2 regions of the Bacillus sp. PK6-025 genome follow, and region 2 is predicted to be linked to the other one. Evidence: riboswitches for the same ligand, from Rfam matches in the RefSeq annotation. Region 2 holds a riboswitch; the other holds the start of a gene.

Evidence for each region. A riboswitch is a leader RNA that binds a small molecule or an ion and turns the genes downstream of it on or off. The one in region 2 is predicted to bind thiamine pyrophosphate.
Region 1: it holds a riboswitch for thiamine pyrophosphate, as region 2 does, so the genes downstream of both, thiT (energy-coupled thiamine transporter ThiT) here and tenA (thiaminase II) in region 2, are expected to answer to the same signal.

What each region holds. Positions count from the first base shown of each region.
Region 1 is NZ_CP096509.1:3,306,591-3,310,806, reverse strand. It holds gene M1D67_RS16975 (processed acidic surface protein) at 1-608, shown strand, start outside; gene M1D67_RS16970 (class D sortase) at 715-1,272, shown strand; gene thiT (energy-coupled thiamine transporter ThiT) at 1,313-1,897, opposite strand; TPP riboswitch at 2,009-2,108, opposite strand; gene M1D67_RS16960 (GntR family transcriptional regulator) at 2,270-3,370, shown strand; rRNA gene M1D67_RS16955 (16S ribosomal RNA) at 3,909-4,216, shown strand, end outside.
Region 2 is NZ_CP096509.1:4,191,234-4,195,449, forward strand. It holds gene M1D67_RS21400 (ABC transporter ATP-binding protein) at 1-1,044, opposite strand, end outside; gene M1D67_RS21405 (ECF transporter S component) at 1,019-1,618, opposite strand; gene tenA (thiaminase II) at 1,615-2,301, opposite strand; TPP riboswitch at 2,415-2,519, opposite strand; gene M1D67_RS21415 (hypothetical protein) at 2,724-2,882, shown strand; gene aceA (isocitrate lyase) at 2,933-4,204, opposite strand.

The DNA.
Region 1 (4,216 bases), 880 kb from region 2:
ACGATTTTCAGATCGGGAACCTGTTTCAAGAATTGGGTGTGGATGATCAGGAGTGGGAAAGGCTCGTGAATCATCTCCGAAAGGTGCGCGATAAAAATCCAAACCTTGAAAATGATTTGATGGCTCTTGGAGAACGTCTTGAAACGGTAGCCGATTTCGAGTCTGTATCAGAGCTCTCAGCTCAGGATATCGCTGAAATGCTATCCATTTTAAACGATCTTCAGAAGACGCTTGAAGTGAAAACAAAATACTATCTTGTTAAAGACGGAAAGAAAAAAGAAGTGTCTTTGACAACGCTTGTCAGCGCGGAAGATCTGAAGGGAGCAAGCCTTCTGGTGGAAGTATACGATCTGCAAGGCAACTTCATTTTGGATGTATTGCTGACGCCTGACATGATCGGATCTGATTTAATTCATGATACAGGGTCAAAAGTGAAGCAAACCCAAACGGCTGTCAAACATGATTCAAAGCCATCTCATGTGAAAAAGACGGTTAAAGGTGCAAAGCTTCCAAAGACAGCCGGGCATTACGCGGAATGGTCGATCTTAGGCGCCGTTCTGATGTTTGGCGGATTCTTCATGATCAGAAGGCTTCGCAAAGCGGCTTAACATGTCACTTCCCATTCTAATTATGTAGAGAATGGGAAGTTTTTATAAGGAGTGAAAGGAAATTAAGGCACATCGAAAAAAAATCATCTGGCTCGCAGCTATTGTGATGGTTGTGTGCGGCGCTTATTTTACAACAACGAATGTGTTCAAGTTAATGCACGGCTACGCTCTTTTTTCATTTCAGCAGATGAAAGAAGAAGAAAAGCCTGAAAAACCTCCGATTCAGACGGCGAAAAAAGAAAAAACGGTGATTGATCAAACATTTAAAACCGGGGAGAAAATCGGTGATCTTGTCATTCCGAAAATCAATGCAAGGATTCCTATATATCACGGGACAGATGAAGACGAGCTGCAAAAAGGCGTGGGCCATTTCGCTGGTTCCGTTCTGCCTGGAGAAGATGACAACTCGGTTTTATCAGGCCACCGGGATACGGTTTTCCGAAAACTCGGCCGAGTGGGGAAGGGCGATCAGTTAATTGTTGAAGCTTCCTACGGAACTTTTACATACAAAGTGAAAAAGGTGCGGATCGTGGATGCGGATGACCGGACGGTGATTGTACCAAAGCCGAGAGCAACATTGACGGTTTCCACCTGCTATCCTTTTGACTTTATCGGTTCAGCACCGGAGCGGTATATATTGGTCGCAGATTTGATTAAATCATAAAAAAACAGCGGAATCTCAGGCGAGTCCGCTGTTTTTTATGCTATCTCATGTCTGATCTGTTTTCCAAGAGTTTTGGCGCGGTTAGCAGCAGTAAACAAAGGACAATTGTGCAGACAATGAAAGACGGAAGCATATATGTTCCATTATATACCAAGGAATAAATCCATACCGGAGTGCCTTCAGGCGCATAGTTTCCAAAAAAGACAGCGCCGCTGATGACATGAGCGAGAAATTTCAGTCCGCTTCCGAGAAAGACGGCCAGCGTAACATAGAAAATGATCTTTCCTTTTTGTTTCTCGACTGAAGCATTTCTGATCGATCCGGCAAAAAAGCCGCCGATTCCCGCGGCTGTAGGCGCGATAAAATAATCAAGAAGAAGCTGCAGAGGATGATAAACGTAAAATCCTCCAGTGACAAACTGAAGCAATCCGGCTAAAAACCCGGTTGCCAGCCCTGCCTTCAGCCCCCATCTAAAGGAAATCAGGAAGATCGGAATCATCATGACGGCGATTGAACCGCCTTGAGGCATTTTTAAAAACATTCCGGACACCATATCAAGTATAAGTGCTATTCCTGTCATAAACGCAATTTCAATCAGCTGTACAAGTTGTTTAGATTGATTCATCATAACCCTCACTTTTGATGAACAAAGGGATACTGGACTTCTTTCCCAATAAAAAAAGCAATGCGGGGAAGGAGTAGGAAAGTTTTCCACGCACTGCTTTGGATGCAATTAGAAATGACTTTGCCACATCCCTACGCCAGCGTTAACTAACAGGTTCAAAGGGTCAGAACGGTCGTTCACTCTCAGCCTCGAGGCTCCCCTTGTGGTCATCAAGTTATTTAGTTATATTCTACTATACTAAAAAAAGAAACGGACGACAAGCTGATTTTTCGAAAAATTTTGCTTAATTTCTCCAATATGTAGCAATGCAAACATCTTTTCCTTTATAATAGAACGTATTCGTACGTACAAGATCAGTAAAGGGTTGATCTGATGAGTGAACCTACAAAATACAGCATGGTGAAAAATAAAATTAAATCGTGGATATATGAAGGCAAAGTGAAGCCGGGGGAAAAAATTCATTCGGAAAACGAATTGATGAAAATATTTGATGTAAGCAGGCACACGATCCGGCAAGCGATTGGCGACCTTGTTCATGAAGGGCTTTTATACAGAGAGCAGGGCTCAGGGACGTATTGCTCTCACCGTCTTCAGCTTTCTGAAAAAGGAAGGGAAAGAAATAAGATGATCGGGGTTATTACGACTTACCTTTCGGATTACATTTTTCCTTCTATTATAAGAGGAATCGAATCGTCACTGTCCAGCGAAGGATACACCCTTGTCGTCGCGAGCACCAATAATGACATTGAAAAAGAAAAACAATGCCTTGTGAATATGCTCGATAAAAAAATTGCTGGGTTGATCGTGGAGCCGACGAAAACAGGAAGCTTTAACCCGAATTTAAGTTACTATCTGACGCTTGAACAACATCATATTCCGTATTTGATGATTAACCAATTTTATCAGGAGCTAAATCCGCCCCATTTCATTTTGGATGATGAACACGGCGGCTTTATCGCCACTGAGCATTTGATTAAACTCGGCCATGAAAAAGTGTTCGGTTTCTTTAAACAGGACGATATGCAGGGCGCCAACCGGATGAAAGGATTTATCCGTGCTTTCAGAGAAAACGGCTTGTCGTTTTACCCTGAAATGGTCGTGACGTACACAACAGAGAACAAAAAACAAAAAACGATAGCTGAAGCCAGGAAGCGGCTTTCTTCATCAGACCGTCCGACTGCCATATTCTGCTATAATGACGAGATAGCGCTTTTGGTGTTGGATGTCGTGAGGGAATTCGGTTTGAAAGTGCCGGAAGACATTTCGATTGTCGGATATGACAACTCACATTTGAGCGAGGCATCTGAAGTGAAGCTGACGTCAGTCACTCATCCGAAAATGCAGATGGGGATTGAGGCGGCAAAATGGATGATTGCCAAAGTTGAGGGACGCAACACGAATCAGCTTGAACATTCCACCGTCTACAAACCTGAACTGGTTGTCAGACATTCGACCGCCAAGCTGAAAAGGTAGGCTGCACAATCTTTATCCGCCAACCAGCGTGAATGAAAATGAGAAGAATATATATTCTGTTACAAAGCTCCGGAATGAGGAGCTTTTTATTCAAGTAAAAGCTGATAACGGAGAGTTTAATGTCATCCTCGAAGCTTTGGACCATGTGCAGCTTTAGTAAATCAATTTTTAAAGACCGCTGTATACTTTTATATAGAAGAAAGCAGTAAGAAGAAATAAATGCTGTCAACTGCCTGAGGTCGAGATGATCAGGAATCATCTGAGTCCAAATCATTTGATTATTATTTTTTTAAAAAAGCTATTGTGAAAAACGAAAATAGATGTTATATTAGTATCCGCCCCTAAAAAGGAGGCTTTATAAAAACAACTTCGAAAATCTTTTGAAAAAAGTTGTTGACATTCACGATGATAGAATGTTATATTAGTAAAGTCGCTTCTTCGAGAGGCGGAAATGATCTTTGAAAACTAAACAAGACAAAACGTACCTGTTAATTCATTAAATAAATCGCACACATGTTGTGCGTAGTCATTATCAAACTTCATGGAGAGTTTGATCCTGGCTCAGGACGAACGCTGGCGGCGTGCCTAATACATGCAAGTCGAGCGGACAGATGGGAGCTTGCTCCCTGATGTTAGCGGCGGACGGGTGAGTAACACGTGGGTAACCTGCCTGTAAGACTGGGATAACTCCGGGAAACCGGGGCTAATACCAGATGCTTGATTGAACCGCATGGTTCAATTATAAAAGGTGGCTTTTAGCTACCACTTACAGATGGACCCGCGGCGCATTAGCTAGTTGGTGAGGTAACGGCTCACCAAGGCGACGATGCGTAGCCGACCTGAGAG
Region 2 (4,216 bases):
GGACCATTTCTTCAGCTCCCGATCCTCAAGATAAAGGCGCCCTTTTTTGACGGCTTCAAGCCTGATCAGACTTTTTAAAAACGTACTCTTTCCGCTCCCGTTCTCGCCGATGACCGAAATCCATTCTCCCCTTGGAATCTCAAGGGTGATGCCGTCGGCAACGATCTTTTTCCGATAGCCGATCGCCGCGTCGTCTGCGCGGATCAATATGTCTCTGTCAGCTGCAGGCCTGTTTTTCGCCTCCTCCTCTTTCATTTTCAATGTAGAAGAGAGCTTGACGGCGAGCGGATGATCATCTTGTGTGATGACATCTTCCCATACCGCAGGGTACAGTTTCGGCTGCCAGATGCCCGCCGCTTTCATCTCCGGCTGAAAATGTTTCACGATTTCTTCCGGCTTTCCGTCAGCGATGATCTGTCCCTTTCCATTGAAAAGAATGACGCGGTCCATCCACTCGATACAGCCGTCCAGCACGTGTTCGACGAACACCATCGTCTGTCCGCTTTTTCGTGAAACGTTACGAAGCAAGGCAAAGATGTCTTTCCGGCTGGCCGGGTCCAGCTGCGCCGTCGGCTCGTCAAAAAACAGCACTTCAGGCTCCAGAGCGAGCAGGCACGCTAATGCCAGTCTCTGCTTCATACCGCCTGACAAGGTTTCGATCGGCGTTTTCTTATCTATCTTTAATCCGACTTGCTCCATCAGCTCCGAGATGATGCCGTCCATATCTTTTGGGGAGACGGACCGGTTTTCTAGGCTAAAAGCGATTTCCTCATCAACATGAAGCATGCAGAACTGCGAATCCGGATCCTGAAACATAACGCCGGCGCTCTTTCTGCGATTGACCTCTCCGCTGACCTCAGCTTCGACATGTTCAGGAATGATGCCGGAAAGCACGGACAACAGTGTCGATTTGCCGCTTCCGCTCGGACCGAGTATCAGCACTTTCTCTCCCTGCCCAATCGACAGCGAGACCCGGTCTAGGACTGTTTCAGGACGATGATAAAAACGGACGGAAAGGTTACTGCATCCGAGAAATGAACGCATCGGCATCATCCTTCTTCCGCTGTTCCTTCATGATCTCATACTGATTCAGGACTCCCGTTTTCGCAAGCGCTTCGACAACGGCTTTTGCCAGCCAGCCGCCGAGTACAATGCCGCTGATGATTTGGATGATAAGCGTCATGATCAGCGTTTGCGTCGTATAGTAGGCAAAACCGTTCGCCATCAGGCTGTATGTCATGCTTCCGACCGCGGCAAGCGCACCGGAAAGCATAAGGGTAAACAAGTTGTAACGCTTATAGCGAAAGATCGCAAACGCGATTTCCGCACCGGCTCCCTGGAACACACCGATTAATAATGCTGACAGTCCAAAGTGGCTTCCGGTCAGCAGTTCGACCGCCGCAGCTGCCGTCTCGGCAATCAGCGCCGCACCCGGTTTACGGATGATATAAGCGACAATCGGGCTGGCGATCACCCAAATGCCGAACATAAAGTTCGCTCCGACAGGCCCGACAATAGCTGAAACAGGGATCCACAAGGTGGACCATCCTAAGTAAATGACGCCGCATGCAACGGACAAGATCACTGCCATCACGACTTCTTTCATGTTCCAATTCATCGTCTCACCGCCTCCATTTCCACAGGCCAATCTTCAACTGTATAAGCCATCTCCCAAAAGCCGTATTCAAGCTGACAGCTTTGCAAAAAAAGCTCCTTCATTTTTTCTTTTTCAGCCTTGCCCGCTGTTTCGGCCCATTCATCCAGGCGGGCGCAAAACTTCGTCGTGATTGAATCGGTTCTGTCTCCGTAAAAACAGATCCAGTCATAAAATGGATGCGACGGGTCAGGCTGAACGTCCATCATCAGTTTTTTTCCGATCTCCCAATATGTCCACGGACAAGGCAGCAAGACGGCTAATATCTCTCCCAGCGTGCCTTCGTGCGCCGTCGTCAGCATATGGTGGATATAATGATGGGCAGAAGGCGCAAGCGGATAGCCCTGCAGAGATTCATACTCCACCCCCGCGGCCCGGCACAGGTTGTTGTGCGGGTGCACTTCGCTGTTTAATACAAATGAAATCTGCTCATGAAACATCTCCATGTCTTTCCGGTTTTGACACTTGGAAATTGCAATTCCGTAGATTTGAATAAAAGCGTTCAAATACTCGTAATCTTGCTTCACATAATGAATAAGCTGCTCCTTTTTCAGCTTGCCGGACGCCAGTCCCAATACAAACGGATGCTCAAAAATGGCTTCAAAAATAGGGTCTGCCTCGCGGCGAAGTTCTGCAGAAAAACTCATGTAGATAGCCTCCTCAGCAATCGGTTTTATAAGGAAGGCACAGGGGGAGCGAGCCGCTTTTTACGCAAAAAAGCCGCCCCAAAATGGAGCGGCCTTTGTATGATGAAATCATAAAGACACCGGCTCCACTTCCCTACGCTAGTATGAACTAGATCAGGTTCAAAGGGTCCAAGATCGCTTCTTGTCTCAGCCGGCTTACGGCTCCCCTAGTGGACTTCCTATTACATTAACTTTTACTCTACACATCAATGATTATGATGTCAACCTGAGTTTTTCAGTTTTATTCTTGTATAGAACCGCCGGGTTTCATACAGAAGATGCAGCGGGTAAAAATATTTATGGAAAAATGTTAATTTTCTGAAACCTTTTGCAGGCTTGTTCGTCTAATATAGTGAAGACAAAAAAATTTGGAGGGGATATTTATGATGATGTTTATCTTGATTTTGACAATGGCTGTGTATTTGTTCTATTCTTTCAGCAAAGACAACCGGCCGGCCAAAAGAAACAACAAAAATCATCAGACACTGACTGTTATTAGGGAAAACCCTTTTACCGCCCCTTCCAATGATGTCAATTGCTAACTTGATAGACAACAAGCAAGCCGCCCCATGACGGGCGGCTTTTTACGTTTTTAGGATTGAAATTGTTCCGCTTCAGTCGATCCCTTCAGTGCAGTGGTTGATGAAGTCCCGCCTGTCACAACCTGGGCGACTTCATCAAAGTAGCTCGTTCCGACTTCGCGCTGATGCCTTGTCGCCGTATAGCCGTGGACTTCGCTGGCAAACTCGGCCTGCTGCAGATCAGAATACGCCGCCATTCCGCGGTGCTTATATTGGCGGGCCAATTCAAACATGCCGTGGTTTAAGGCGTGGAAGCCTGCCAGTGTGACAAATTGAAATTTATAGCCCATTTCACTGAGCTGTTTCTGGAAGTTCAAGATGGTGTTGTCATCCAGTTTGGCCTTCCAGTTGAACGAAGGGGAGCAGTTGTAGGCGAGCAGTTTGCCCGGGAATTTTTCATGGATCGCCTGTGCAAACCGGCGGGCTTCTTCAATATTCGGCTCAGACGTTTCACACCAGATCAAATCGGCATACGGCGCATACGCCAAACCTCTCGCAATCGCCTGATCAAGACCCGGCTTTGTTTTGAAGAACCCTTCCGCTGTTCGCTCTCCCGTCAAAAACGGCGCATCATATGAATCGACGTCGCTTGTGATCAGGTCGGCCGCATTCGCGTCCGTACGGGCAATAAGAATGGTCGGGACTCCCATCACGTCTGCGGCGAGGCGCGCGGCAATCAAATTACGCACCGCCGTTTGCGTCGGAAGCAGCACTTTCCCGCCCAAATGCCCGCACTTTTTCTCAGACGACAACTGGTCTTCAAAGTGAACTCCCGCGGCGCCGGCTTCAATCATACCTTTCATCAGCTCGAACACATTCAGCTGTCCGCCGAAGCCCGCTTCAGCGTCGGCCACAATCGGAGCAAACCAATCGATGTCTTCTTTTCCTTCCATATGGTGAATTTGATCGGCGCGCTGCAGCGTACGGTTGATTTTTTTGACGACTTCCGGCACGCTGTTTGCCGGATAAAGGCTTTGGTCAGGATACATGCTCCCTGACAAATTGGCATCGGCCGCCACCTGCCAACCGCTTAAATAAATCGCTTTCAATCCGGCTTTTACTTGCTGCATGGCTTGATTTCCGGTCAAAGCGCCCAGCGCCGGCACGAAGTCCTCTGTGTGGAGAAGCTTCCACAGCTTTTCGGCGCCGCGCCTTGCAATCGTGTATTCAATCTCAAGCGTGCCTCTCAGCCGAATAACGTCAGCCGCCTGATACGGCCTTGTGATCCCTTTCCAGCGTTCTTCATGCTCCCAGCTTTCTGCGAGTTGTTTTTCTTTCAGCATCGCACATTCCCC